DNA from 4 places in the Actinoplanes sp. NBRC 101535 genome. Region 1 is predicted to be linked to each of the others. Evidence: riboswitches for the same ligand, from Rfam matches in the RefSeq annotation. Region 1 holds a riboswitch; each other region holds the start of a gene.
The links. Region 1 has a riboswitch for cobalamin ahead of bluB (5,6-dimethylbenzimidazole synthase). Riboswitches for the same ligand answer to the same signal wherever they lie in the genome.
Positions count from the first base shown of each region.

Region 1 (7,415 bases):
GCCACCGGGGGCACCTGCCGCCACCAGGCTGCGAAACGTGTTCCGAAGTCGGGATCGCCCAGTGGGCGGGCGGGCCAGGCCGGCAGCGCACCGAGTTGGGCGCGCAGCACGTCGACCGCCCGGCCGGGGCGGGGCTGGGACGGATCGACCGCGGCGAGCCGGGCGGCGACCCGGTCGGTCAGTGCGGCGGCCACCCAGTCGAAGCGGCCCGGCCGCAGCAGGGGCACCAGTGTCTCGAAGACGTCCAGGTCCCGGCCCGAGTGCCCGACCACCAGCAGGTGACCGCTGTCCACTGCCGCGCACAGCGCCCGCCGCCGGTCCGTGTCGAGGAGGACACCTTCGAGGTCCTCCATCGTGGGCCGTAACGGCACCACCATCGCGTCGGCGTCCGCGTCCACCGAGCCGCGTAGCTTCACCAGCAACGGCCGATGGTCGAGGTCCAGCCTGCCGGGCGCCGACACCACCCGTAGTGGAGGCGAGGGCGGCATCTCCGCCCGCCATGCGGCGAGCGCCCGGTGGTACGGCTCCGGCGCGTCCGGGGGCAGCGGGGTCTGTCCGGTGAGCAGCGCGTACCCGAGCTCGATGCCGTTGTCGAAGTTGAGCGTGATCTGCAGAACGCCGCGTGCGGCGAGCAACGCGCAGAGGAGGTGCTCCTCGGACGGCAGGCGAACCCGCATCAGGTCGAGGACCCCGGCGACCGTGCCGTGTTCCACGCAGTCCTCGATGCAGCCCAGGACATTGCGCCGCCCGTCGATGTCCGGTTCGTCGGCCATCGGCTCGCCGGTGAGCGCCGCGGCGGCCTCGGCGCATCCGGTCAGCATCGCCGCGTGGAACTCGTCGCCCAACGGCAGCCCGGCGGGGTGTCCCCGGGAGACACCCGCGCCCGTGAGTACCGCCGAGGCGACGACCATGACTCGCATGGTAGGAGTGGATCGCTGCCGGGGCTGTCGGCTTTCGGCCCGCCGGGGTCACGCTCCGACGCGCTGCACCAGGGCACTGAGCAGGGCGGCGGGGATCTCCGGACGGTCCACGGTGACCGCGAACCGGCGACCGCCGTGCAGGTGCAGGACCAGGCCGGGGCCGCGGCGCAGGACCATGGCCGAACTACCCGGGAGGATCCGGTAACCCCAGCCGCCCCATGCCGCCGGGTTGATCTCCATGACCTCGACCGCGGCGATCTTCGAAAGAGCGACGACCTTCAGGGGTACGCCGAGAAGTCCCGCGACCAGGCGCAACCCACGTCGGTCCACGGTCAGCCGGAGCCGACCGAAGAGGACCAGCACGACGGCCACCACCGCGACGAGCAACCACATCGGGCGCTGCCCGGTCAGAGCGAGCAGCAGAGCCACCGCCCCGCCCGCCGCCGGCAGCCCGGTGAGCAGGGGCGCCCGCAGACTCGTCGCATAGGCGGCCCGCTCGCTCGGCCCGAGGTCGAGCGGGTCCACCCCGGACGGGATCTCCGCGGCCGACGGGGTGGCCGGGCCGGCCGCCCAGCGGGGCACGAGTCCCCAGGCCAGGCCGCCGAGGAAGAACAGGATGCGCCAGCCCAGCCGGGTGTCGGCCGGGTTCGCCACGGCCGCGGTCGCGGTGGCGACCCACATGCCGGCGGTGCTGCCGGTGACCGCCCCGGCGGTGGCCAGCGTGACCCCGGTGGCGTAGCCGTGCCGCTGCCCGCGGGGTGTGCGCGCCACCATCACGATCGCGGTGATCACGGCGGCGACGGTGATCGCCACCAGCAGCGCGGCGAACCGGGGTGTCGCACTGAACCGGTCCGCGGCGCCGGTCGCGTTCCAGTGTGTCGCGATCGGGTCCGGCAGGTCGCCGGCCCAGAACCACCAGGTGATCGGGATGATCACGGCCGGTGTCCCGGCCAGGGCTGTCGCCGCCCACCGTCGCCTCATGTCCACGCCTCTCTCATGATCGCCACCATTTCGTCCTCCCCCAATCCCTGTCGGTGCGCCTCGCGGACGAAGTGCCGGGCCAGCTCGACCAGGCGCAGCCGGGCCGCGTCCGCATCTCCGCGGATCACCGCCCCGCGACCCCGGCGTAGCTCGATCAGCTCCTCGTCGCGCAACCGCCCGTAGGCACGCAGCACGGTGTGCAGATTGACGTCGAGCAGGTCGGCCAGCTCGCGGGCGGCCGGCAGCCGCTCGCCCGGTGACAGCTCTCCCCGCATCAGGGCGCCGCGCACCTGCGCGGCGATCTGGTCGGCCAGCGGCTCGGTCGCGGCCACGTCCACCCGGAACAACATGTTTGCATTCTACTAGAACAAGTCGCAACGGTAGAGTCCCGGACATAGATCAACTAGGGGATGGACGAGACACCGTGCTTCGCATGCGCACCACCGCCGCCGTGACCGCTCTGACCCTGGCCCTCACCGGCTGCCAGTCGGGCTCCACCGCTTCCCCCTCCCCGGCCGCCTCCTCCCCGGCGGCCGCGGCCACCGACAACGGTGTGGCGGCGCTCGAGGCCGACGCGATCCTGGCCAAGGCCAAGGCGGCGCTCGCATCCGCCAAGTCGTTCCAGGCCAAGGGCCGCACCAACCTGCAGGGCCAGGACACCGACGTCGACCTCAAGGTCAGCGGCGCCGACTTCAGCGCCGTCATGTCCTTCGACAAGGTCAAGGTGGAGCTGATCGCCGCCGGCGAGGGCAAGTTCCTGCGCCCCAACGAGGAGTTCCTGGCCATGGCGGCCGGCGCCGAGCAGGGCAAGCTGATGGCCCAGTCGATCAACGGCCGGTGGATCTCGGCCGGCGGCGCGGGCGGCGAGGCCTTCGCGCAGATCTTCACGATCGGCACCGTCGACGAGTTCCTCGCCCCGGACGGCACCCTCACCAAGGGCGAGCAGAAGGAGATCGACGGCAAGCCGGCGATCGGCCTGAAGGACGCCGGCGACACCGGCACCGTGCTGTGGATCGCCACCACCGGCGAGCCGCTCCCGCTGCAGATCACCGGCAAGGACGGCGACGCCGTGGTGTTCAGCGACTTCGGGGCGACGTTCAGCGACATCGTCGCCCCGCCCGCCGACCAGATCTACGTGCTCGGCTCCTGACCCGTCCCTCCCGGGCCGGCCGCCCAAGCCGGTGTGCACGGGCGAGAGTGCCGCCGCGGCCGGCCGGACACGTTTCGTGCTCAGGGCGCCGAAGCCCGCCCGCGTGGTGACTTCAGGCGCGCTGGGCGCCCGAAGTCACCACGCTGGTGTTGGACCGTGGTGATTTCAGCCGCGCTGGGCGCCACAAGTCGCCACGCTGGTCGTGGGGTGTGGTGATTTATGGCGCGCTGGGCGCCCGAAGTCACCACGGTCGCGGCGGGGCGTGGTGATTGCGGCCGTGCACAGAGCCCCGAGTCACCACGCGGACGCTGATCACGAAACGTGTCGGGAACACCCGCAGCGCCACCACGTCCGGATCCGGACAGAACCTGACCTCAATGGTGTCTAGCCTGCCTACATGGGGAAAGCGGAACTGGACGAGCTGATCGTCGCGGACGCCGGCGCACTGCGGGCGTGGCTGACCGGGAACCACAGCACGTCCGAGGGGGTCTGGCTTGCGCTGACCCGCAAGGGCGGCACGGTCACCGCGCTCACCTGGCAGCAGGCCGTCGACGAGGGCCTGTGCTTCGGGTGGATCGACGGCCAGGCCCGCAAGGGCGACGAGGCGATGTCCTGGATCCGGTACACCCCGCGCCGGGCCCGCAGCATCTGGTCGCGGCGCAACGTGGAACACGTCGCCCGGCTGGAGGAGGCGGGCCTGATGCAGCCCGCCGGCCGGGCCGCGGTGGAGGCGGCGAAGGCGGACGGCCGGTGGGCGGCCGCCTACGCCCCCTCCTCGGAGGCGGAGGTGCCCGCCGACCTGCTGGCCGCCATCGCCGCCGAGCCGGCCGCGCAGGCCATGTTCGACGTGCTCACCAAGACGAACCGTTACGCGCTGATCCACCGCCTCGGCTCGGTCAAACGTCCCGAGACGCGTACCCGGAAGATCGCCGAGTTCGTCGCGATGCTGGCCCGCCACGAGGCGCACCACCCGCAGAAGGCCCGGCCGCCGGCGCCGTGAGTTACCAGCGGTCGTGGTGCAGGGCGTCCACCAGGGGTGCGCGGGACCGCCAGCCGTGGCGTTCCAGGTCGGGGACCTCCTGCAGGTGGGAGACCGGTCCCAGGCACAGCCACGCCACCGGGCGGATCCCCGGCGGGATGTTCAGCAGATCGGCGACGAACGGTTCCCGGTAGAACGAGACCCACCCGACGCCGAGGTCCTCCGCGGTCGCCGCCAGCCACAGGTTCTGGATCGCCAGGCAGACCGAGTAGAGCCCGGCGTCGGCGATCGCATGCCGGCCCAGCACCGCGGGACCGCCGCGCGACGGGTCGTAGGTGACCACCACCGACAGCGTCGACTCCAGCACGCCGTCGATCTTGATGCGGGCGAACCGTTCGGCCTCCGCGCCGGTCAGCCCTGCTGCGAAGACGGCGCGCTCGTCGCGTACATGAGCATGGAAGGTCTCCCGAAGGGCGCGATCACGGATCAGGATGAAATCCCAGGGCTGCGACATGCCCACGCTGGGTGCGGCGTGGGCTGCGTTCAGGACCTTCTCGAGTACGCCCGGAGCGATGTCCCCACCGGTGAACTCGGCCCGAACGTCCCGCCGGGAATGGATGACACCATACAGATCAGACAAAGCAGCTCCCGCTGGATCCCACGCGAGGCCGGTCTTCGGACTTCCGGATCGTCACCTCACCGCCCGCCTTCCCAGCCATGGTGGCCAGTGGCTGCGCCGGAGCGCGTGGGCGGCAGCTCCCCGGTCACCGCGGCGGGCTCCGTGCCGGACTCACACCGGCTTCCCGATTCTCCCCGGCGGCGAGCGGCCGCCGGGGCACCTCGCTGACAGTTAGTGCCACCGATCACCCTATCGGTCGGCGCAAGGCGCGGCGTTTGACCCGATGGTCACTATGGGCATGGGCGGAGTTCGACATACCGGGGAGGACGTTGTGGACCTGCAGGACTACCTGACGGCGATCGTGTTCGGGGCGATCATCGGAGTCGTCGCCCGGATCGTGCTGCCCGGGCGACAGAGCATCGGCATCATCCCGACCGTGCTGATCGGCATGGGCGCCGCGGTGGCCGGCACGTGGGTCGCCGACCGCTGGGAGCTGCACAGCGACAACCTGTTCACGGTGACCGGCCGGACCTTCGACTGGGCCGTGGTCGGCGTGCAGGTGGGCATCGCCGTCGTCGGCGTGGCGATCGCCGCCGTGCTGGCCAAGACCTTCACCACCGACCGCGACTCCGACTGACGGCCGGCGACCGCGGCTGACTACCGGCGACCGCGACTCCGGCTGACTACCGGCGACCGCGGCCCCGGCCGGCGACCGGTCCGAGGTCAGCGTCCGGCCAGGTCCGCGAAGGCCCTGACCATTTTGTACGCGGCAGCGGTCGCCGCGGCCTCGGCGCGCTCGGCTGCGGCCCGCAGCGCGCCCAGGTCGAGCCCGTCCGCGGACAGGGCCGCCTCGTCCCAGGTGGACAGCCGGTCCGCGCCGACCTCGGGGTGGAACTGGAGTCCCCAGGCAAGCTCGCCGACCCGGAACGCCTGAACCGGGCAGGCCGCACTCGACGCGAGCAGCACCGCCCCCGGTGGCAGCGCGGTCACCTGGTCCCGGTGGTTCTGGATCACCGGTACGGCCGGTCCGAGCCCGGCGAACAGCGGGTCACCGGCCGCCTCCGGCCGCAGCGTGATCTCGCACGACCCGCGCTCCGGCTCGCCGTGATCCGCGGTGACCGCACCGCCTGTCGAGACGGCAAGCAGTTGCGCGCCGAGACAGATCCCGAGCAGCGGCACGCCGGCGTCGACGCAGGCCCGGACCAGGTCCCGTTCGGCCGGCAGCCACGGCGCGCGCCCGTCGTCGTCCGGCAGGAACCCGCCGCCGAGCAGCACCACCGCCTGATGGCCGCCGGGCCCGGTGGGCACGTCCGGTCCGTGGACGACCCGCGGTTCCCGGTCGCCGAGCCAGTCCAGGAGACGTCCGGGACCGCTACCCGGCGAGTTCTGCACGATCATGATCGACACGGCCGTCAGTATGCCCGGCGGCGTCCCGGTTCCACGAGGGCACCGACCGCGCCACCACCGCCACCAGGGCGATCGCCGCGGCGGTCAGGAACGGGTGCTCGACCAGGTGGTCGGTGACCGGTTCCAGCGGATTGCCGCCGATCATCGTGGTCCGTTCGGCGAACCAGGCCGCGGCCAGCACGATCCCGGTCCCGGCGACCACGATCCGGAACCCCGGGTAGAGCCGGGTGCGGTCCAGAGCCAGGAACGACGGCATCAGCAGGGCGACCACGATCAGCTGGGTCAGTTCGATGCCCAGGTTGAAGCCGAGCAGATCCGTCACCAGCGACTCCCGGCCGAGCCCGAGGTCGGCGACCAGCGCGGCGAACGCCAGCCCGTGCATCAGCCCGAATCCGGCGGCGATCCACGCCTCGCCGCCGCGGACCAGGGGCCGGATCGCGTGCACCCCGGAGACCAGCACGGACAGCGCGATCACGCTCTCCACCAGCCGGACCGGCAGCGACACGTAGCCCAGGGAAGCCAGCGCCAGCGTGATCGAGTGGCCGGCGGCGAACGCCGTGACCACATGCACCACCCGCAGCCAGCTCCGCCGCGGATCGCCGGCGCGCACCCACCGGCCGGTGCGGGCCAGCAGCGGTGCGGGCAGCAGCAGCATGATGAGGAAGAGCAGGTGGTCGGCGCCCTCGGCGATGTGTTCGATGCCGAGCCGCATCGCCGCGAGGAACCCGGTCTGCGGCGCGACCACGCCGGCCGCCGGGACGGTCAGCGTCTGCCGCTGCCAGGTCAGCGTGCCGGCCACCGCGTGCTCGCCATCGTCGGCCGGCCGCAGCCCGACGAAGACCTGATGCACGGCCAGCCGGTGCAGGATCGCCGTCCAGGTGAGGGTGAAGTCGCCGACCGCACCGCCGGGCGGTGTCAGCACCAGGTCACAGATCAGGTGGTCGACGTCGTCGACCCGTTCCACCCGGCCGCCGCTGATCTCCAGCTGCCAGGGCGTGCCGTCGGTGCCCGCCGCCGCGCTGTGCTCCCGCAGATATCCGCGTAGATCGCCGAGTTCCGCGGGCTGTGTGACCGAGGCCGCGGTGAGCGACCGGCCGAGCGCGGCCGCCAGCCGGTCGACCGGCAACTGCACACTTCCGGTCACCCGGTCCGGGGCGACATCGAGCAGGATCGCGGTGGCGCTGAGCGGGTGCGCCGCCGCCGGCTCCCCGGCGATCAGGATCCCCATCGTGTACGCCGCCGCGAGAAGCACCGCGATCCCACGCCATGGCCGGTTCGTTCTCATGAGCACCCCCGTGCGCCTTCCCCGGGGCTGTCGATCGTGCGAAGCTCCGGACATCCATTGTAGACAGTAGGAGG
Region 1 is NZ_BSSY01000008.1:197,719-205,133, forward strand. Features, by position in the region: gene QSK32_RS23255 (hypothetical protein) at 1-911, opposite strand, end outside; gene QSK32_RS23260 (DUF1648 domain-containing protein) at 969-1,901, opposite strand; gene QSK32_RS23265 (GntR family transcriptional regulator) at 1,898-2,251, opposite strand; gene QSK32_RS23270 (hypothetical protein) at 2,335-3,051, shown strand; gene QSK32_RS23275 (YdeI/OmpD-associated family protein) at 3,449-4,051, shown strand; gene bluB (5,6-dimethylbenzimidazole synthase) at 4,053-4,670, opposite strand; cobalamin riboswitch at 4,682-4,885, opposite strand; gene QSK32_RS23285 (GlsB/YeaQ/YmgE family stress response membrane protein) at 4,981-5,286, shown strand; gene QSK32_RS23290 (type 1 glutamine amidotransferase) at 5,373-6,047, opposite strand; gene QSK32_RS23295 (HupE/UreJ family protein) at 6,022-7,341, opposite strand.

Region 2 (7,415 bases), on a different contig from region 1:
ATCCGGCGTACGCTCGGAAGCTCCGCGACCGCCGCGATGGCCTCGTCGAGCACCCGGTGCCCGGCGGCCTCCTGCCCGTCGTCGAGGACCACGTGCACCGCGTGCACGGCGACCCCGCGCCGCCGCGACTCCTCCGCTGCGAACCGCAGAGCCAGCACCGAGTACGCCGAGCCGTCGACCGCGGCCACCACCGGCCCGGACGGCGGGCGGGCCGTCCGCGTCACCAGCACCGGGCACCACGCCTGGGCCGCCACCTCCGGGGTGATCACCATCCGCCCGGCGCCCAGCACGATCAGCGAGGCGTGCCGGCTCAGGCGCAACAGCACCCGTCCGGCCGGTCCATCCACCAGTTGGCCGCGCGCATCCACGCCGGGTGTGGAACGCTGGGCCGTGACGACCGCCTCCTCGACGACACGCGAGGCGGCCCGGCGAGCCGGGGCGTAATCGACGCCGGCGGCTCCGGACCGGGGATCGGGCCAGGTGAAAGCGTGCACGACCTTGAGTACCCGACCGCGGGAGCCGGCCTCCCGCGCGGCCAGCCGCACGGCGGCCAGACCGGCCGTGGTCCCGTCGACACCGGCCACCACGGGTCCCTGCGCCGGGATCTGCATCGGTTCGACCTCCGCTCGGCGTAACAGAGTCGCAATATACCGACCATTGTCTATGGTGCAACGGTCCATACGTACTGGTGACCAATGCCTCAACAGCCAGGCACCTGATGACCCATTCAGGTTGAGGGTTTACGGTGAACGGCAAAATATTCGAGACATCTGCCGGTGAAGTGAGGGAAATACATGACGGATGTCAAGCTCGACCATCCTGGTGGCCAGCTGTCGATGTCGGTACGCAAGGCCGTCGACGGACCGGGCGGCATCGACGTCAGTGCTCTGCTCAAGGAGACCGGCTTCGTCACCCTCGATCAGGGCTTCGTGAACACCGCGTCGACGACCTCGGCGATCACATACATCGATGGTGACCAGGGGATCCTCCGCTACCGCGGATACCCCATCGAGCAACTCGCGGAGAAGTCCACCTTCCTCGAGGTGTCCTACCTGCTGATGAACGGCGAGCTGCCCACGGCCGCCCAGCTGCGGGAGTTCGCCGACCGGATCCGGGTGCACACCCTGCTCCAGGAGGAGATGCGCACCTTCTTCTCCAGTTTCCCGCGGGACGCGCACCCGATGGCCGTGCTCTCCTCGGCGGTCACCGCGCTGTCCACGTTCTACCAGGACGCCCTCGACCCGCTGGACGCCGAGCAGGTCGACATCTCCGCGATCCGCCTGATGGCGAAACTTCCGACGATCGCCGCCTACGCCTACAAGAAGTCCATCGGCCACCCGCTGCCGTACCCGGACAACTCGCTGGACTACGTGCAGAACTTCCTGCGGCTCACGTTCGGCCTGCCCACCGTGGGCTACGACGTGGACCCGAAGGTCGCGAAGATCCTCGACATGCTGTTCATCCTGCACGCCGACCACGAGCAGAACTGCTCCACGTCGAGCGTGCGGCTGGTCGGCTCGTCGCAGGCCAACCTGTTCGCGTCGGTCTCGGCCGGCATCAACGCCCTCTCCGGCCCGCTGCACGGCGGCGCCAACGCGGCGGTCCTCGAGATGCTCGAGCAGATCCGCAAGGACGGCGGAGACGTCAACTCGTTCGTCACTCGCGTGAAGAACAAGGAGAAAGGCGTCAAACTGATGGGCTTCGGCCACCGGGTCTACAAGAATTACGACCCGCGCGCCGCCATCGTCAAGAAGGCCGCCCAGGAGATGCTCTCCACCCTGGACAAGCCGGACCCGCTGCTGGAGATCGCCTTCAAGCTCGAGGAGATCGCCCTCTCCGACGAGTACTTCATCTCCCGCAAGCTCTACCCGAACGTCGACTTCTACACGGGCCTCATCTACAAGGCGATGGGTTTCCCGACCAAGATGTTCACCGTTCTCTTCGCCATCGGCCGTCTCCCGGGCTGGATCGCCCAGTACCAGGAGATGATGCTCGACCCGGCTAACAAGATCGGTCGCCCGCGGCAGATCTACACCGGTGCTCCGGTGCGCGATTTCGTGCCGCTGGATCAGCGCTGACCGTCGTATTTCGTACGCATTTCGAGAGCGCCCCGCCGGCTTCGTGCCGGTGGGGCGCTCTCGTGTCGGGGTATGAGGGTCCGCAGACATCGGAGAGGGGCATGCATGGACGTCGTGATCGGCATCGACACCGGGACCACCGCTACCAAGGGGGTGGCCGCCACCACGACCGGTGAACTCCGGGCACTGGCCAGCGTCCACTACCCGCTGTCGGTCCCCGGGCCCGGCCGCGCCGAACTCGACCCGGCCGCCCTGGTCGACGCCGCCCTGCAGGCGCTGACCGATGTGGCCCGCCAGTGCCGGGAGCGCGGCGACCGGGTGGCGGGTGTCGCCCTCAGCTCGTTTCTGCACGCGCTGGTCCCGATGGACGATGCCGGGCGGGCACTGGGACCCGTCGTCACCTGGGCGGACAATCGTTCCGCCGCGCAGAGCCGCCGGATCGCGGCGGACGGGGCGGGGGCGGCGCTGCAGGCGCGTACCGGCACGCCGGTCCACCCGATGTCCCCGCTCACCAAACTCGCCTGGTGGTCCGAGACCGATCCCGATCAGCTGCGCGACACCCCGCGCTGGGGCGGGGTGAAGGAGCTGATCGTCGCGGCGCTCACCGGCGGTCCCTTCCTCGTCGACCTGTCGGTCGCCTCGGGCACCGGCCTCTACGACATCCACGCACGGCAGTGGGACCCCGCGGCCGTCAAGATCGCGGGGGTACGCGCGGAGCAACTCGCCGAGGTCGTCCCCACCACGTCCCGGCTGACCCTGTCCACCGCGGTGACCACCGCCGCGGGCCTGCCACCCGGCACCCCACTGATCATCGGTGCCGCCGACGGCCCGCTCGCCAACCTCGGCGTGGGCGCGACCCCGCCCGGCGTGGCAGCGGTCTCGCTGGGCACGTCCGGTGCACTGCGGACCGTGGTCGACCGCCCGGCCGCCGACGAGGCCGGGCGCCTCTTCTGCTACGCGCTGACCGAGGACCGCTGGGTCGTGGGGGGAGCGGTCAACAACGCCGGGTCGGTGGTGCGCTGGGCCTCCCAGTCCCTGACCGGTGTCCCGGACCCCGACGGCTCCTCCCCGGTGGAACCGGCCGACGGCCTCGACGCGGAACTGCTCGCCGAGGCCGCCACGATCCCGGCCGGCAGCGACGGACTGCTCTGCCTGCCGTACTTCCTGGGCGAACGGGCTCCGTGGTGGCGCCCCGGCATGCGCGGCGCCTACCTCGGCCTGCGCCGCGAACACCACCGCGCCCACCTGGTCCGCGCCGCGGTGGAGGGCGTCTGCCAGCAGCTGGCCCTGGTCCGTGACTCCTTCGAGGCCGAGGGTGTCGCCCTCACCGAGATCCGGGCCACCGGCGGCGCCGCGGCCTCCACGCTGTGGGTGGCGACCCTGGCCGGCACGCTCGACCTCCCGGTGTCGGTGGCGGACATCCCCGAGGGCACCGCCCTGGGCACCTGCCTGCTGGCCTGGCACGCCCTCGGCGAGCTGCCCGACCTGGACCGGGCCGCCGCCCTGGTGCCGACCGGCGAGACGACCCGGCCCGACCCGCGGGACGCCGCGCTCTACCGGCGTCTGCGCCCACTGGTGGAACGCTCCGCGCTGGCCGTCCTCGACGTGGTGACCGAACTCGACGAACTGGCGCCCGAGCCCCTGCCCGGGACGGAGAAGGCCGTCTGACCTCCGGGGCCGGTGTGAGGGATGTCCTGCGGGCGGGGGCCGCGTTGACGGTTCCACCCCGGGTAGGAAAGAGTGGCCGGGAGCGGTAGCGGAGGAACCCGGTGCGAATCCGGGGCGGTCCCGCCACTGTGACCGGGGAGCGACCTGCCGGCAGAGACGCCACGACCTGCAACGGCGGGCCGGAAGGCGGAGCGGGGAGCGTCGATCCGGGAGTCAGGAGACTCCGGCCGCTCGTGCCACCGTCGCGCGGGCGTGGATACCCGCCGGAAGGGAACCCCGTGACTGTTCCGTACCCGTTCTCGGCCGTGGTCGGCCTGGACGATCTGCGGCTCGCCCTCCTCCTCACCTCCGTGTCGCCGGCCGTCGGCGGCGTGCTGGTCCGCGGCGAGAAGGGCACCGCCAAGAGCACCGTCGTCCGCGCGCTGGCCGGCCTGCTGCCACCGGTCACCGTGGTGCAGGGCTGCCGGTTCGCGTGTGATCCGCAGGCGCCCGACCCGGACTGCCCGGACGGCCCGCACCCGGACGGCGGACCCGACAAGGACCGCCCGGCGAACCTGGTGGAACTGCCGGTCGGCGCCACCGAGGACCGGGTGGTGGGCACACTCGACCTTCAGCGCGCGCTCAGCGACGGGGTGAAGGCCTACGAGCCCGGCCTGCTGGCCGCCGCGCACCGCGGCGTGCTCTACGTCGACGAGGTGAACCTGCTCCCCGACCACCTGGTGGACCTGCTGCTGGACGCGGCCGCGATGGGACGCGCCCACGTCGAACGCGACGGGGTCAGCGTCAAACACGCGGCCCGGTTCCTGCTCGTCGGCACGATGAACCCGGAGGAGGGCGAGCCCCGCCCGCAGCTGGTGGACCGGTTCGGCCTGGTGGTGAACGTGGCGGCGCCCCGCGACGCGGTGCAGCGTGCCGAGGTGGTGCGGCGGCGGCTGGCGTACGAGGCGGATCCGGCCGGGTTCGCGTCCCGGTTCTCCGCGGACGAGCGACGCTACGCGGCCCGGATCGCGGAGGCCCGTGCCCGGCTGCCGCTGGTGACCCTGCCCGACGAGGAGCTGGACCGGATCGCCCGGGTCTGTCTCGCCTATGGCGTGGACGGGATGCGGGCCGACATCGTGGTGGCGCGGTGCGCGGTGGCACTGGCCGCCTGGCACGGCCGGGACACGGTGACGGCCGAGGACGTGGCGGGCGCGGCGCGGCTGGCCCTGCCGCACCGGCGGCGCACCGACCCGCTCGACCCGCCGGGCACCGACGAGGAACGGCTCGAGGAGGCGCTGGCCGAGGCCGAGCGTCAGGCCGAGCAGGAGCGCGCATCGCAGGATCAGGCCGATCGGGACCCGGACGGCGGTCCCGACGGTGACGGTCCCGATGGTGACGGTGACGGTCCCGATGGCGATGGTGACGGTCCTCCGGAGGGCGGCGGGGGCGGTGAGCCGCGAGGTCCGCGTGACGGCGGCGGGCCGCAGGGCGGTTCCCACCCCGGCGACGGTACGCAGGGGAGCACCGCGACTGACGACCCGGCGGATCCGGGGCCGGACCCGGCGAGCGGGCAGCCGCAGACCTCGGGGGCGATGGCGAGTGCCGGGGCGGCGTACCGTACCCGGACCCTGCGGATCTCGGCCCGCGGCGAGGGGGGACATGCCGGACGGCGGTCGCCGGCGTTCGCGCGCCGGGGCCGTGTCGTCGGGAGTCGCGTTCCGGCGGGGAAGCCGACCGGGGCGCCGCATCTGACGGCGACGCTGATGGCGGCTCTGGAACGGGCCGCCGCGGGCGCCGACGCCGCGCCGGGACGATCCGTCACGCCGGGAGGATCCGTCACGCCGGGACCTTCTGGGGAGCCGGGACGATCCGTGGTGCCGGGACGTTTCGGGACGCCGGGACTGCCTGTGCGGACGGGACCGGTCGTGCGGGTCGAGCCCCGCGACCTCCGGGAATCCGTGCACGTCGGCCGGGAGGCGAACCTGGTGCTGTTCGTCGTGGACGCGTCCGGATCGATGGCGGCCCGCAAGCGGATGACCCTGGTGAAGACCGCGGTGCTGTCGTTGCTGCGGGACGCCTACCAGCGACGGGACCGGATCGGCATGATCACGTTCCGGGGTGCGGACGCCGAGGTGGTGCTCCCGCCCACGTCCAGTCACGAGGTCGGCGTGATGCGGCTGGCCGCGCTGCGGACCGGCGGGCGCACACCGCTGGCGGCCGGACTCCGTGCCGCCGCGGCCACGATCGCCACCGAGCGCCGCCGGGACCCGCGACGCCGGCCGCTGCTGGTGCTGGTCACCGACGGCCGGGCGACCAGCGGGCCGGACCCGGTGGGTCTGGCGCCGCTGCTCAGCGGTGTCTCGGCGGTCGTCGTCGACTGCGAGTCCGGTCCGATCCGGATCGGTCGTGCCCGTCGGCTGGCCGCCGCGCTGCGGGCCGACGTGATGCCCCTGGAGCAGTTGCAGGCCGCGACCGTTCTCGGTGGGCGTGCCGCGGCCGGCTCTCCGTCCGGAGCCGGCTCCACGGCCGGTGTCGCGGGCGACCGGGCTTACCGCCGGGCGGCGTGATCCACCGGTTCTGAAGCCGCCGGCCACGGAGAGTCCCCGGTCGCCGCGGTGCGCCGCCGGGCCGGGCCACCGCCGCCGGGCCGGGCCACCGCCGGTGGGTGGGTGGCATGAGCCGGGCCGTGCGTGATCGCCGCGGGTCCCGGGACGACCGGTATTCGGCGGGAACGGATCCGTGCGTACCCCACATGAATTCGATCTTGGAGAGGGCGAGCGAGCATGCCGCAAGGGAAAGTCACCACTGTTCCGGACGACGGACTGACGACGCGGCAGCGACGCCGGCAGGCGGTGTTCGCCGTGCACACCGGGCCGGGCAAGGGCAAGTCGACGGCCGCGTTCGGGATGGCGCTGCGCGCGTGGAGCGCGGGGTGGCCGGTCGGCGTCTTCCAGTTCGTGAAGTCGCAGAAGTGGAAGGTCGGCGAGGAGACCGCGCTGAAGGCCCTGAACGGGGTCAACGGTACGCCGGTCACCTGGCACAAGATGGGCGAAGGATGGTCCTGGATCCAGAGGGCCGGCACCGAGCGTGACCACGCCGCCGAGGCCGCCGAGGGCTGGGAGCAGATCAAGCGGGACCTGGCCGCCGAGACGCACAAGTTCTACGTGCTCGACGAGTTCACCTATCCGATGAAGTGGGGCTGGGTCGACGTCGCCGAGGTGATCTCGGTGATCCGGGACCGCCCGGGCACGCAGCACATTGTGATCACTGGACGGGACGCCCATCCGGACCTGATCGAGGCCGCCGACCTGGTCACCGAGATGACCAAGATCAAGCACCCGATGGACGCCGGCCGCAAGGGACAGCAGGGCATCGAATGGTGAGCATCCCCCGGGTGGTGATCGCCGCGCCGGCCTCCGGGCACGGCAAGACCACGGTGGCCACCGGCCTGCTCGCCGCGTTCGCCCGGCGGGGCATGACGGTGGCGCCGTTCAAGGTCGGGCCGGACTACATCGACCCGGGCTACCATGCGCTCGCCGCCGGCCGCCCGGGCCGCAACCTGGATCCGGTGATGGTCGGCGAGGAGACCGTCGGCCCGCTGTTCGCGCACGGTTCGGCGGGCGCAGGCATCGCGATCGTCGAGGGCGTGATGGGCCTCTACGACGGCCGGACCGGCGCCGGGGAGCAGGG
Region 2 is NZ_BSSY01000001.1:517,658-525,072, forward strand. Features, by position in the region: gene QSK32_RS02230 (universal stress protein) at 1-611, opposite strand, end outside; gene QSK32_RS02235 (citrate synthase) at 795-2,078, shown strand; gene QSK32_RS02240 (gluconokinase) at 2,184-3,746, shown strand; cobalamin riboswitch at 3,839-3,969, shown strand; gene QSK32_RS02245 (VWA domain-containing protein) at 3,980-6,292, shown strand; gene cobO (cob(I)yrinic acid a,c-diamide adenosyltransferase) at 6,509-7,108, shown strand; gene QSK32_RS02255 (cobyrinic acid a,c-diamide synthase CobB) at 7,102-7,415, shown strand, end outside.
Region 2: linked by a shared signal. The riboswitch ahead of QSK32_RS02245 (VWA domain-containing protein) and the one ahead of bluB (5,6-dimethylbenzimidazole synthase) in region 1 are both predicted to bind cobalamin.

Region 3 (7,415 bases), on a different contig from region 1:
TTGTCCGACGTGCCGGGCGTCAGCGAGTACGACAAGACGACCGGGCTGTACTCCGGGTTCGACATCGACGTCGCGTACATGATCGCGGTGGGCCTGGGTTATCAGCGGTCCGAGGTGCGTTTCATGCCGATCGAGAGCAAGGAACGGGTCCGGATGCAGGCCCGTGACGGCGACGACCTGGTGCCGGTCGACCTGGTGATCGCCGGCCTCTCGAACAGCGGGGACCGGGGCAAGAACACCGGGCTGACCATCCCGTACCTGAAGACCACGGTGACGCTGGTGACCCGGTCCGGCCGCCCCGCGGTGCGTTCCCTGCACGAACTGCCGAAGGGACAGATCTGCCTGACCGGCGTCTCGACGCTGGCCGCGCGGATGAACATCCCGGTGACCGTCCGGCCGACCTGGACCGCATGCGTCGAGGGTGTGCTGAAGGGCGACTTCGCCGGGACACTCGGCGACGCGGCGCTGCTGGCCGGGTTCGTCGCCCGGCACCACGACGGGCTGATGGCCCACGACGTCGGAGTGGACACGCCCGAGGAATGGGTGGTCAACACCGGGGAGAACACCGCCCTGCGCCAGCTCGTGGAGTCGGTGTTGCAGAGCTCGTGGGCGGACGACCACGACACCCGGTGGGAGGAGGCGTACGCCCGGCACTTCCTGCCGTCGGACAGGTGGATGTCCGGCCAGCAGGTCGCCGTGTCGGCGCAGCCGAAGGATGAGGCTGAGGGGTTCCGGATCGGGGAGCTCCGTGAGTGAGCGCCGCCGTGCGACGCAGGGGGCGCTCGCGCTGCTCCCGGTGTTTCCGCTGGCCCTGCTCGTCGGCCGGGTGTGGCTGATGGGCAACGGCGATCCGCAGACGATGATCCTGCTGATCGCCAACCTCAGCCCGGCCGGCCTGATGGTGGTCCTGTTCGGATCACTGCTCTGGATGGTCCCGATCCTGCTGCTCACGGCTCGGCTGGCGGAGGGGTACCGGCGGATCAGCGACCCGTCCGGCGGGTGGCCGTTCGGCCTGAACCTGCGGGTGCCGCTCTGGCTGACCGGGGTGGCCGCGTGCGTCGCCGTGCTCACCTGGCAACTGCGGTACCTGCCGGCGCTCGGCGCGATCCTGGTGGTGATCGTGGCGCTCGGGTTCCGCGAGGCGTACCCGGGGAACCGGCTGTTGATCCTCGCCACCGGCGTCGGGCTGCCGGTGCTGGTGCTGGCCGCCGAGTACTACCTGATCTTCGTGGACGCGGTGGAGGCCGCCGTGCTGGACGGCCAGGCCGTCACCGGTCTGTTGCTGCTCCTGCCGCCGCTGCTGGCGGTGTTCCTGACCGGCCCGCTGCCGGCGTTCGCGGCCCGGCCGGCGATCCTGCTGCCCGCGCTGAGCGTGCTGATCCTGGTGCCGATGCTGATCACCACGTCGTACCTGCGGGCCCCGCTGCTGCCGCTGGTCGCGATCGAGGTGACCACCGAGGAGGGGCAGGAGCCGTTCCCGCCGGTGATCGTGGGCTACGTGATCACCGCCCAGGATCACGTGGTGACGGTGATGGACCGCGAGGGGGCGGTCGTCTTCGTCGGCAGCGACCGGATCGGCGGCCAGGTGCTGTGCCCGGCGTCCGGTGACGACGAGGAGCCGGCGGTCGCGTTCCTCGGCTGGCCGGCCGACCGTTCCCTGATCGACCAGCTTCTGCCGGAGGCGGACACCGTCGAGACGGACCGCCGCTGCCAGGGCCGGGTCCGGAGCACTGTCACGGACGCGGCGGGCGGGCCGTGATCGCGGTGTCATCCGGGTGGTGGGAGCGGGCGAGCCGGGTCGCCGTCCCGGCGCCGGCGCCGTCGTCCTCCTCGGTGTCGCCGCTCCAGGGCCCCGACCGTCGTCGATCGGCCCGCTGGTAGCCTGCTGCACATCCTTGGCAACAGCAAACCAAGGGCGTCGGATCGCTGACCGGGCGCCCGATGAAAGGTCCCGCCGATGAAGGCGTTCCGCCTCCTCGCCACCAGCGCCGCCGCGATCCTGCTCACCGCCGGATGCGGTGCCGGCTCCACCGCCGAGACCACATCGGGTACGCCCGCCGGCGGATACCCGCTGACGCTGACCAACTGCGGCGCCGAGGTCACCTTCGACAAGGCCCCGGAGCGGGTGGTGCTGCTCAAGAGCGCCGCCGTGCCGTACCTGCACTCGCTCGGCGTGCTGGACCGGGCCACCGCGCGGGCCGGGCTGTACCCGACGGAGTACTACGACGCCGCCACCCAGGCCGAGATCGACAAGATCCCGCTGCTGACCGACAAGACCGACACCAGCGGCCACCTGCAGATCTCCAAGGAGGTCGTGATCAGCCAGCAGCCCGACCTGGTGCTGGGCGAGGTCGACAACCTGTCCCGCGACACGCTGTCCGCGGTGGACATCCCGCTGCTCGAAGAGCCCACCATGTGCCCGGGCAACACGACGAAGCCCACTTTCGACGACATCTACTCGCAGATGCGTACCTATGGAAAGGTCTTCGGCAAGGACGCCGAGGCGGCCGTCAGTGCTCTCCAGGAGCGCGTGTCGAAGATCGGCAAGGTCGAGGGCGACCGCACGGCGGCGGTGCTCTACCCGACCGTCGGCGGCGGGGTCACCTACGCCTACGGTTCGGCGAGCATGGCCGAACCGCAGCTGGAGGCGGCCGGGTTCACCAACGTCTTCGCCGACAGCAAGGAGCGTGTCTTCGAGGTGACCCTCGAGGAGCTGCTCGGCCGCAACCCCGACGTGCTGATCCTGCTGTACGGCGACGGCGACCCCGCCGCGGTCCAGAAGGCGATCACCGACCTGCCCGGCGCCGACAAGCTCAAGGCCGTGAGCGGCGGCAACGTCCTGCCTCAGCTGTTCAACTTCACCGAGCCGCCGTCCCCGCTCTCCGTCGACGGCCTGCAGAGGATCGTCGAGCGGTTCAAGACCGCCGCGTGACCGCCGTGCGTCCCGGGGCGGGCGGCGACGCCCGCCCCGGACCGGTTCAGCCCGCCCGGACCTCCGCGGCGGCCGCGACCAGGTTCCGCAGCGCGGCCTCCACCTCCGGATAGCCGCGGGTCTTCAGCCCGCAGTCCGGGTTGACCCACAGCCGGCGGCCCGGCACGGCGGCGACCGCCCGGCGCAGCGCACCGGTCACCTCACCCCGCGACGGCACCCGCGGGGAGTGGATGTCCCAGACCCCGGGCCCGACGCCGCGGCGGTACCCGGCGGCGGCCAGATCGCCGAGCACCTCCATCCCGGAACGGGACGCCTCGAGGCTGGTGACGTCCGCGTCCAGGCCGTCGATCGCGCCGATGACCTCGCCGAACTCCGAGTAGCACAGGTGGGTGTGCACCTGGGTGCCGTCCGCCACCCCACTGGTGGCCAGCCGGAACGCGCCGACCGCCCAGTCCAGGTAGGCCTTCTGCGCGGACGCCCGCAGCGGCAGCAGTTCGCGCAGGGCCGGCTCGTCGACCTGCACCACCGTGATGCCGGCCGCCTCCAGATCGGCGCACTCGTCGCGCAGGGCCAGCGCCACCTGGTCGGCGGTCGCCGCCAGCGGCTGGTCGGTGCGCACGAACGACCAGGCGAGGATGGTGACCGGCCCGGTGAGCATGCCCTTGACCGGTTTGGCCGTCAGCGACTGGGCGTAGCTGGACCAGGCCACCGTCATCGGCGCCCGGCGCGCCACGTCACCGAAGATGATCGGCGGCCGGACGCACCGCGAGCCGTACGACTGCACCCACCCGTGGTCGGTCGCCGCGAACCCGTCGAGCTGCTCGCCGAAGTACTGGACCATGTCGTTGCGCTCGGGTTCGCCGTGCACGAGCACGTCCAGGCCGAGCTCCTCCTGCAGCCGGATGACGTGGGCGACCTCGGCACGCATCCGCTGGGCGTAGCCGTCGGCGTCGAGCGTCCCGGCACGCAGTGCGGCACGGGCGGCGCGCAGCTCGGCGGTCTGCGGGAACGAGCCGATCGTGGTGGTCGGCAGCGGCGGCAGCTGGAGACGTTCCTGCTGGGCCGCGGCCCGCGCCCGGTAATCGCCGCGCTGCCGGTCGGCGGGGGAGAGCGCGGCCAGGCGGGCGCGGACCTCGGTGCGGCGCCAGGTCTCGGGAGCGGGCGACAGGGGTACGGGCGCCGGCCCGGTCCCGTCCCGCAGCGCCGCGCCGAGCAGCACCACCTCGTCGACCTTCTGCCGTGCGAAGGCCAGTCGTTCGCGCAGTTCCGGCGCGAGCCGGGTCTCCGCGTCCAGGTCGGCCGGCACGTGCAGCAGCGAGCAGGAGGCGGCGACGGCGACGTGGTCGGCGAGCGCGGTCAGCGTGGTGCCGGTGGTGATCGCGGCCCGCAGGTCGGTGCGCCACACGTTGTGCCCGTCGACCAGCCCGGCGACGATGGTCTTGCCCGGCAGCGGTCCGGCGGCGGCGAGCCGGGACAGGTTGGCGGGTCCGGCGACGAAGTCGAGGCCGATCGCCTCGACCGGGGTGCGCAGCAGGGCCGGCAGGGCGTCGCCGAGGTCACCGAAGTAGGTGGCGACGAAGATCTTCGGCCGGTCGGTGAGGGCGCCGAGACGGGCGTACGCATCGTGCAGGGCGCTGATCTCGTCGATGGTGCGGTCGGCGACGTAGGCGGGTTCGTCGAGCTGCACCCAGGCGACCCCGGCGCCGGCGAGGGCGGACAGGATCCGCGCGTACGTGTCGACCAGGTCGCCGAGACGGGCGAACGGGTCGTCCCCCTTGGCCAGGAGCAGGAACGTGGCCGGCCCGACCAGCACCGGTCTCGTGGTGATGCCGTGCGACTGCGCTTCCGCGTACTCCGAGACGGGTTTGACCGGGTTGGCGGTGAAGACCGTGTCGGGGGAGATCTCCGGAACCAGGTAGTGGTAGTTGGTGGCGAACCACTTGGTGAGCTCGAGCGCCGGTTCGGCGTCGACGCCCCGCGCCATGGCGAAGTAGGTGTCCAGCTCGGACAGGCCGAGCCGCCGGAACCGTTCGGGGATCGCGCCGACGGCGACCGCGGTGTCCAGAACGTGGTCGTAGTAGGAGAACGTGTTGGACGGGATCGCGTCCAGCCGGGCGTCGCGCAGCGTCCGCCAGACCTCGGCGCGCAGCCCGGCGGCCGTGTCCTCCAGCGAGGCGGCGTCGATGGTGCCCGACCAGTAGGCCTCGACGGCCTTCTTCAACTCCCGGTTCGCGCCGATGCGCGGATAGCCGAGGACGGTGCTCTGACCGAATGCGGTGTGATCCACCGGTGTCTCCCTCCCTCGAAGCGGCCGGCGGGCACGCGAAAAGAGGGGGTTCACCCCTGGTCCTCCCGAGGGACCGCCGGCGGCGCCCACCGGTCGGCGGGCGCGGCGCCGGCAGGTCTTCGGACTCGTGGGCACGCGTGCTTCCTACCGGCCGTCGCTTCCCAGACCGTCGCCGGTCCAGTGCTTCATGACGACTTTCGTTCCCACTCACCGCTGCGGGGCAGTCCCGGTCTCCCACCGGGTTCCCTCTTACGACGCCCCGCCTGGCGGGTGGGGCGAACCGGCACCGCGGGTCACTCTACCCGGCCTCCGGCCCGGCTCAGCCGAAGGATTTCACCGCCGTCCAGTCGGTGGAGATGACGATCTCGTCGGAGATGCCGACGCTGGTCTCTCCCGGGTGGTAGAGGCGGATGTTGCCGTCCGCGCCGGCCGGCTTGAGCGAGGCGACGACCGCACCCGGCTTGCCGTGGCGGATCATCATGGTGCCGCTGGCCATGTTGCGGAACAGCAGGTCGGGAGTGCCGTCCAGGTCGACGTCGGCGATGTTGACCACCTTCCGGGCGGTCAGTGCCCAGGCGGTCCGACGGGATCCCTGACGCGCTGGGAGGCGGTCGAGGACATCGCCGTACTGCCGGACGACTTCGACGCGATCGCCATCGGTGTGGAGATGACCGTGCGGGGCGAGATCTCCTGACTTCGCCCGGGAGTAAAAGGGGCAGGGAAGACCGGGGGCGCGTCCTATAGTCGGCGGATGCAGCGGAAGCGAGTGACTCTGGCCGATGTCGCGGCCGCCGCCGGGGTGTCCAAGGCGGCCGTCTCCCGGGTGCTCAACGACGCGCCGGGCGTGTCGGCGCGGACCAAGGAGCACGTCCGGGCGGTGATCGCCCGGCTGGACTACCGGCCGGACTCGGTGGCCCGGGCCCTCGCGCACGGGCACGGCGACGTCATCGAGCTGGTGATCGTGGACGATCCGTCGGTCTTCGGGACCAGTCCGTACTACGGCCGGGTCACCGCCGGGATCCTCCAAGAGCTGGCCGGCAGCACCGCGCAGCTCAGGGTGCACGTGGTGGAGCGGGCTCAGGCGTCGGAGCTGATCGCCACGATCGCCGAGTCGGTGAGTCTCGGTGTGCTGCTCAGCAATGTGGAGCCGGAGCTGGCGGCGGCCTTCTACGAGCAGTGCGACCGGGTGGTGACGATGGGCCCGTCCGCTCCGGGGGTCCCGTTCGTGGACGTCGCCAACAGCGACGGTGCCGCCGCCGCGGTGCGGCATCTGCACGAGTCGGGGCGCCGCCGGATCGCGGCCCTGCACGGGCAGGAGGGCAATCCGTGTGCGGACGCCCGCCGGGACGGGTTCCGGCGGGCGGTGCGGGAGTTGGGGATTCCGGAGATCTCGCTGACCGGGAAGTTCCGGCGTGAGGTGGGTTATGAGCTGGCGACGCGGCTGGTCGCCGAGGAGCCCGGGGTGGACGCGATCTTCGCCGCCTGCGATCTGCTGGCGATCGGGGCGATGCAGGCGCTGGGTGACGCGGGGCGGCGGGTGCCGGCCGATGTGGCGGTGGTCGGGTTCGACGACAGTGTGATCGCCGAGTGTGCGACGCCGCCGATGTCATCGGTGCATCAGCCGGTGGAGATGATGGCCGCCGCGGCCACCCGGGCTCTGGTGCACCGGCAGGTCGCGCCGTTCTGGCGGTGTGTGTTCCCGGCGGACCTGCGGGTGCGGCAGAGTTCCAGGGCAGGGCTTTGAGGAACGGGCGGTATTGCCGGACACCGAGTGTCACGGATCGACACATGACCAACTCTTGATGCTATTGACTGAAGAAGTGGAGGTGATGGCGCGGATCACCACCGGCAGTCCGAGAACGATCAGCAGAGGCGCGGGCCACCACCGCGGGAACCAGTCCCCGTCCGACAGGTTGGTGAAGCCGACCGCCAGCATCGACAGCGGAAGGCTCAGCACCGCGATCACCGGCGGAAGGCAGCCGGGCCCGGCCGGCGGCCCGCCCCTCCACCACACCACCAGCTCCGAGGCCGCGGTGAGTGCGGCGTACACGAGGGCCGCGAAGAGCGGGATCGTGACGAGCCCGTACCACGACTCCGGCCATGCCGAACCGGGAATGCGCGCCCGGTCCACGGTGACCGGGGTGCCGTGCCAGAGTCCGACGTCGACGTCGTCGCCCGCGCTCAGGTGCAGGGACA
Region 3 is NZ_BSSY01000007.1:193,644-201,058, forward strand. Features, by position in the region: gene QSK32_RS21135 (transporter substrate-binding domain-containing protein) at 1-756, shown strand, start outside; gene QSK32_RS21140 (hypothetical protein) at 749-1,759, shown strand; gene QSK32_RS21145 (ABC transporter substrate-binding protein) at 1,958-2,932, shown strand; gene metE (5-methyltetrahydropteroyltriglutamate--homocysteine S-methyltransferase) at 2,979-5,219, opposite strand; cobalamin riboswitch at 5,313-5,519, opposite strand; gene QSK32_RS21155 (hypothetical protein) at 5,539-5,772, opposite strand; gene QSK32_RS21160 (LacI family DNA-binding transcriptional regulator) at 5,971-6,963, shown strand; gene QSK32_RS21165 (hypothetical protein) at 6,994-7,415, opposite strand, start outside.
Region 3: linked by a shared signal. The riboswitch ahead of metE (5-methyltetrahydropteroyltriglutamate--homocysteine S-methyltransferase) and the one ahead of bluB (5,6-dimethylbenzimidazole synthase) in region 1 are both predicted to bind cobalamin.

Region 4 (7,415 bases), on a different contig from region 1:
GCCTCCTCGAGTGGTTGGAACAGCAGGTGCGTCTCGCCGTCGAGGTCGACGCGCCGGATGCCGATGCCGTAGACGGGTTCGAGGACCGCCGGGTCCAGGACCTCGCCGGCCATGCCGGCCGCGACGATGTCGCCGCCGCTGAGCAGGGCCAGGTCGTCGCAGTAGCGGGCGGCCAGGTTCAGGTCGTGCAGGACCACGATCGAGCACGTCGCGAGGCCGCGGACCAGGCCCAGGATCTCGTGCTGGTAGCGGATGTCGAGGTGGTTGGTGGGCTCGTCGAGCAGCAGGTGGGTGGCCTGCTGGGCGAGGGCGCGGGCGATCAGCACCCGCTGGCGCTCCCCGCCGGAGAGCCCGGCGAACGGTCGTGCGGCCAGGTGGGTGGCGCCGACACGGGCCAGGCAGCGGGCGGCGATCTCGTGATCGTCGGCCCCGGTCCGCTGGAACGTGGAGAGGTGCGGTCCACGACCGAGAAGGACCATCTCGGCGACGGTCAGCGAGGTCTCCCCGCCGGATTCCTGGACCACTACCGCCATCCGCCGGGCGGACTCGCGCGGGCTCAGGCCGGTCAGCGGGTCGCCGTCGACGGCGACCGCTCCGGTCGGGCTCCTCAGCGCGCCGTGGAGCAGCCGGAGCAGGGTGGTCTTGCCGCTGCCGTTCGGGCCGATCAGCCCGAGGACCCGGCCGGGTCGGGCCTCGACGGTGACGCCGTCGATCACGGGTTTGGCGCCGTACCGCCAGCTGACGTCCTTCGCGGTGATCATTGCTGACCTTTCACTGGGCGTGCAGCCGGCGGATCAGGATGAGCAGGAACGGCGCGCCGAGCAGGGCGGTGATGATGCCGATCGGGATCTCCTGCGGCGCCAGCAGCACACGGGCGACGATGTCCGCGGCGACCAGCAGGATCGCTCCCAGGAGCGCGGACACCGGGACCACCCGGACGTGCCGGGCGCCGACCAGGCGGCGGGCCAGGTGCGGGACGACCAGGCCGACGAAGCCGATGCTGCCGGAGGCGGAGACCAGCACCCCGACGCAGAGCGAGACGAGGACCAGCAGGCGCATCCGGAACCGGTCCGGGGAGATGCCGAGGGTGTGCGCGGTCTCGTCGCCGACGGCCAGGGCGTCGAGCTGACGGCCGGTGACGGTCAGGCCGGCGATGGTGGCGACGACGACCGCCGCGCCGAAGCCGAGCAGCGCGTCCCAGCGGGCCAGGCCCAGCGAGCCGAGCAGCCAGAACATCACCGAACGGGACCCCTCGGCGGACCCCGACGCGAAGATCAGGAAGCTGGTCAGGGCGTAGAGGGCGTAGCCGACCGCGACACCCGCGAGCAGCAGTCGCATCGAGGTGACGCGTCCGCCGCTGCGGGCGATCAGGAAGACCAGCAGGCTGGCGGCGAGCGCACCGAGGAAGGCACTGGTGGAGAGGGCGTACTGCCCGAAGCCTGCGCCGGCCCCGAACAGGATGGCCGCCGCGGCGCCGCTGGAGGCGCCGGAGTTGATGCCGAGCAGGTACGGGTCGGCCAGCACGTTGCGGACCATCGCCTGCAGTGCCACACCGCAGACGGCGAGACCCGAACCGGCAAGCATGCCCAGCAGGACGCGCGGAAGCCGCACCTGCCAGACGATGGCCTCCTCCGGCGGCGTCCAGGTGACGTCGCCGAGGCCGGTCAGCTGGTGCCCGATGATCCGGGCGACGGTCGCCGGGCTGATCCCGATCGCCCCGGTGCCGACCGCGACCAGTCCGGTGACCAGCAGGGCGACGATCAGTCCGGCCAGCAGGAGGGTGGTCCGGCGACGCTGGGCCGCGATGCCCAGCACGTCGTCGTGCTTCATCGACGGGGCGCTCACCCGAAACACCCTCTTCTCGTTGTTGCCAAGCTTATGCAACAACGTATCAGCAAGATCAATCGGCGGAAATCCCCGACCGCGTCACAGGCCTCCCCCTCAGGGGTACGCGGAGAGCACGGTCCCGTCGGCGGCGCGTTCGAAGAGGTGCTCCAAGCCGTCCACCTCGTCCCACTGCTCGCCGACCCGGGTGAAGCCGTACCCGGCGATCGTGGCGAGAGAGGCGGTGTTGCCGGGGCTGATACTCGCCCGGACGAGGTGCACCGACGGCTCGGCGGCGGCCCGGGCCAGCAGTTCCCGGACCATCGCCCGCGCGTACCCCCGGCGACGGTGTGCCGGGTCGACGCCGTAACTCAGCTCCACCCGCCCGTCCGCGTCCGGCGGCCCGTGGAAGGCACCCGTCCCCACCACGGTCCCGTCGTCGAGAACCGCGGCGTTCGCCACCCAGCCGTCGGCCGACGGGTCACCGGCGATCTGGTCGAGGCGCATCCGCCACAGCCAGGTCAGATCGTCGGAGGTGAACCAGTCGGTGAGAGCCACCCCCGCCAGCGAACGGGCGGTGACCAGGTCACCGTCGAGCAGGCCTTGCAGAACCGCGGGTGACAGCGGCACCAATCGAATCGTCACCCGCGGATTCTGCCACGTGCTCAGAAGTCGTCGTCGAAGCTGACGGTTCCGGTCACGCCCACCTGATAGGCGGAGACGCGGCGCTCGAAGAAGTTCGACAGCTCCTGGACGTCCTGCAGCTCCATGAAGGCGAACGGGTTCCTGCTGCCGTAGATCGGGGCGATGCCCAGCGCGGCCAGCCGGCGGTCCGCCACATGCTGCAGGTACTCCCGCATGTCGGTCAGCGACATGCCGGAGACGCCCTGTTCGAGCAGGTCCGCGGCGAACTGCACCTCGCACTCGACGGCCTCGGACAGCATGTCGCGGACCTGCTGCTCCATCTCCGCGTCGAACAGGTCGGGCTCCTCGGCGCGGGCCGTGTCGACCACGTCGAACGCGAACGCCATGTGCATGCTCTCGTCGCGGAACACCCAGTTGGTGCCGGACGCGAGTCCCTGCAGGACACCACGGGAGCGCAGGAAGTACACGTACGCGAAAGCGCCGTAGAAGAACAGCCCCTCGATGCACGCGGCAAAGCAGATCACGTTGAGCAGGAAGGCCCGCCGGTCGGCCCGGGTCTGCAGCGACCGCAGTTCGAAGACCGAGTCGATCCACTTGAAGCAGAACTCGGCCTTACGGGCGATCGACGGGATGTTCTCCACCGCCGCGAACGCCTCGAACCGCTCCTGCTCGTCGGGGACGTACGTGTCCAGCAGGTTCAGGTAGAACTGGACGTGCACGGCCTCCTCGAACAGCTGCCGGGACAGGTAGAGCCGGCCTTCGGGCGAGTTGACGTGCTGGTACAGGTTGAGCACCAGGTTGTTCGCCACGATGGTGTCGCCGGTGGCGAAGAACGCGACCAGCCGCGACACCAGGTGCTGTTCGGCGGGCGACAACTTGGCCAGGTCGGCGAGGTCGGAGTGCAGGTCGACCTCCTCCACCGTCCAGGTGTTCTTGATCGCGTCCTTGTAGCGGTCGAAGAAGTGCGGGTACTTCATCGGCCGCAGGGTCAGGTCCATTCCGGGGTCGAGCAGCATTACTGGCAGGCCTCACACGATTCGGGGTTTTCCAGGGAACAAGCCTCAGCGGGCGTCAACGCCGGGATGAGAGAGACGGCCGGTGCCGCGGCAACGGACACCGTCGCCTGCTGAATACGGGTCGCCGGACGCGAGCGCAGGTAGTACGACGTCTTCAGGCCGGTCTTCCACGCGTAGAGATACATGGAGGAGACCTTGTTGATGGTCGGCGCGGCCATGAACAGGTTCAGCGACTGCGACTGGTCGATGTACGGGGCACGCGCCGCCGCCAGGTCGATCAGGGCACGCTGCGGCAGCTCCCACGCGGTCCGGAACAGTTCACGCACGTCCGCCGGGATCTCCTCGATGCCCTGCACCGACCCCTCGGCCCGCTTGATCGCCTCACGGATCGGGGCGGTCCACAGACCGCGGGACTTCAGCTCGCGTACCAGATAGGTGTTGATCTGAAGAAACTCGCCGGACATCGTCTCGCGCTTGAACAGGTTGGACACCTGCGGCTCGATGCACTCGTAGCAGCCCGCGATCGAGGCGATCGTGGCCGTCGGCGCGATCGCCACCAGCAGCGAGTTCCGCAGGCCGTGCGAAGCGATACCGGCGCGAACGGCGTCCCAGCGCGACGTCTGCGACGGCGTGGCGCCCCACAGGTACGGGTGCAGGTCACCGGCCGCGGCCCGGGTCTCGGCGAACGCCGGGTGCGGGCCGGCCACCGAGGCGAGCTGGACCGACGTCTCCAGAGCGGTCAGGAAGATCTCCTCCTGAACGCGCGTCGACAGTTCGCGGGCGGCGGCCGAGTCGAACGGCAGGCCCAGGGTGAAGAACGCGTCCTGCAGGCCCATCAGGCCCAGCCCGACCGGGCGCCAGCGCGGGTTGGACGCCGCAGCCTGCTCCGCCGGGTAGTAGTTGATGTCGATGACCCGGTCCAGGAAGACCACCGCGGTGCGGACGGTGGCCCGCAGCTTCTCCCAGTCCACCCCGTCCGAAGTCACGTGCGCGCCCAGGTTGACCGAGCCCAGGTTGCAGACCGCGGTCTCGGCGTCGTTGTTCACCTCGAGGATCTCGGTGCACAGGTTCGACAGGTGGATGCTGTTGCCGGGCGCGCCCGTCTGGTTCGACAGCGAGTTCGAGCGGTCCTTGAACGTCATCCACCCGTTGCCGGTCTGCGCCAAGGTGCGCATCATCCGGCCGTACAGATCACGGGCCTTGACGGTCTTGACCGCGTTCTTCTCCGCCGCCCGGTAGGCCTCGTCGAACTCACGCCCGAACAGGTCCGGCAGCTCGGGGGCATCGGACGGGTCGATCAGCGACCAGTCGCCGTCCGCCTCGACCCGGCGCATGAACTCGTCCGGAATCCAGTTGGCCAGGTTCAGGTTGTGCGTGCGCCGCGACTCCTCGCCGGTGTTGTCCCGCAGTTCGAGGAACTCCTCGATGTCCGGGTGCCACGGCTCGAGATAGACGCACGCCGCGCCCTTACGCCGGCCGCCCTGGTTGACCGCCGCGACCCCCGCGTCGAGTGTCTTCAGGAACGGGACGATGCCGTTGGACCGGCCGTTGGTGCCGCGGATCAGCGCACCCCGGCCCCGGACCCGGCTCCAGGAGATGCCGATGCCACCGGAGAACTTCGACAGCTTCGCGACCTGGTGGTACCGCTCGTAGATCGAGTCGAGTTCGTCCTTCGGCGAGTCGACGAGGAAGCACGACGACATCTGGGTGTGCCGGGTGCCCGAGTTGAACAGCGTCGGCGAGCTGGGCAGATAGGCCAGCGACGACATCAGGCGGTAGAACCCGACGGCCTCGTCCGCGGTCTCGGACAGTCCGCAGGCCACCCGCATCAGCCAGTGCTGCGGGGTCTCGATGATCGTCCGGCGGGTCGGGTGCCGCAGCAGGTAGCGGTCCGCGACCGTACGCAGGCCGAAGTACTCGAAGCGCAGGTCACCGGCCGGGTCCACGGCCGCGTCGAGCAGCGACGCGTGCGCGGTGACGAACGCCAGGGTCTCGTCGCTGATCAGGCCCTCGGTGTGGCCGAGCCGGATCGACTCGCTGAAGAGGGTGACGCCCTCCTCGGAGACCTCCTTGCTGACGTACGCGGCGAGGAGGCGGGCGGCCAGACGCGAGTACTGCGGCTCCTCGCCGATCAGCTCGGCGGCCGTCTGAATCGACAGTTTGTCCAGCTCGGCGGTGGTAGCCCCGTCGTAGAGACCGCTGATCGTCTTGGTCGCCACCCGCAGCGGGTCGACCTCGTCCAGGTCGGCGACCCACAGCTCGACCGCCGTGACGATCTTGTGGACGTCCACGGGTTCCAGGTCGCCGTTGCGTTTGCGGACCTGCATGCCGTGCCGCCGTTGCTCCGGCACCGCGACTCCCGATGTGACCGTCATGGTCTCTCCCTCATGCCCTCTCGACAGGTCGTCGGGCACGCAGGGGGACGCCGCCGGCACACGGTCACCGGCATGATGGCGTCAGTCGTCCCACGCGACCTCGGACCGCCGCACACGTCGCGTGCGGCGCGCTGGCAGGTCTTCGGACTCGTGGGCACTGACGCTTCCTACCGGCCGTCGCTTCCCAGACCGTGACCGGTCCAGTGCTTCATGACGGCTTTCGTTCCCACTCACCGCTGCGGGGCAGTCCCGGTTTTCCACCGGGTTCCCTGTTGCCTCGGACAGGCCAGAAGAGGCCGCCCGAACCAGCTGCGGGGAACACCATATATGGGTGACCGACCTCCGGCACAACACCAGATGCTGCGCCCGGAGGTCGTGTCGTGAAGATCACCGGGGCGCGCGGCGCCGGACCAGCCAGAACAGTCCGCCACCGACGGCGAACGTGACGAGCACCCCGAGGACACCGGACAGGCCGGTGGCGACGAATTCGTTGTCGATCCCCCGCAGGGCGTAGCCGGCCAGCGGGCTGTCACCCATCTGATGCTCACCCTCCTGCTGGAGCATGCACGTCCCGCCGGTGATCTCGTCGTCGGCGTTGAACGTGCAGCCCTGGCGGGCCGCGTAGTCCAGGCCGTCCGGGCTGCCCGAGGCGAAGTTGCTGACCACCCCGGCGAGCAGCAGCGCGACCAGCAGGCCGCCGGCCAGGAACCATCCGAGTCGCCGGCTCATGCGGGGACCTCCACCTCGGTCGGGGCGGGCTTGCGGAAGCGGCGCAGCGCGTACACCAGGTCGGGACGGACCCGGGCGACGGTCATCACGGTGGTGGCCGCGATCAGGCCCTCGCCGATGCCGATCAGCACGTGCACCCCGGCCATGGTGGCGGCGATGCCGGTCAGCGACAGGTCGGTGGTGCCGCCCAGCGCGTACTCCAGGACGAAGCCCTGCGAGGCGACGACCACACCGACGATCGAGGCGATGAAGGCGGTCACGCCGAGGCCACCGGCGGTGCGGGGCAGGATCCTCAGGAGAAGGGCCACGAGGAGGTACGCGGCCGCGGTCCCGATCAGTGCCATGTTGGTGACGTTGAGCCCGATCGCGGTGAGTCCCCCGTCGGCGAAGAGCAGACACTGGACGATCAGCACGGTCGCCACGCAGAGCGAACCCACCCACGGGCCGACCAGGATCACCGCCAGGGTGCCGCCGAGCAGGTGACCGGAGACACCCGGCAGCACCTGGAAGTTGAGCATCTGCACGGCGAAGATGAACGCCGCGACCAGCCCCGCCATCGGCGCCAGGCGGTCGTCGAGGTCGGCCTTGGCCCGCCACACGCTGACCGCGAGGCCGGCGACCGCTATCACTACGAAGACCATCGAGACGGGACCGTTGACGATCCCGTTGGCGATGTGCATCGCCGTTGTGTCCATGGATGCCCTCCCCAGGCGTGCCCGCCGTCACGCACGGCTCAGCAGCAGCATATTGATAGTCGCCTGCTGTTGCCAAGATCTTGCAACTGCGCGGCGCGGTCGGTGGAGATCGCGTGCGTCACTCCAGCGCC
Region 4 is NZ_BSSY01000030.1:31,393-38,807, reverse strand. Features, by position in the region: gene QSK32_RS43560 (ABC transporter ATP-binding protein) at 1-761, opposite strand, end outside; gene QSK32_RS43555 (FecCD family ABC transporter permease) at 772-1,845, opposite strand; gene QSK32_RS43550 (GNAT family N-acetyltransferase) at 1,942-2,469, opposite strand; gene QSK32_RS43545 (ribonucleotide-diphosphate reductase subunit beta) at 2,490-3,485, opposite strand; gene QSK32_RS43540 (ribonucleoside-diphosphate reductase subunit alpha) at 3,485-5,860, opposite strand; cobalamin riboswitch at 5,977-6,185, opposite strand; gene QSK32_RS43535 (PDGLE domain-containing protein) at 6,248-6,589, opposite strand; gene QSK32_RS43530 (energy-coupling factor ABC transporter permease) at 6,586-7,284, opposite strand.
Region 4: linked by a shared signal. The riboswitch ahead of QSK32_RS43540 (ribonucleoside-diphosphate reductase subunit alpha) and the one ahead of bluB (5,6-dimethylbenzimidazole synthase) in region 1 are both predicted to bind cobalamin.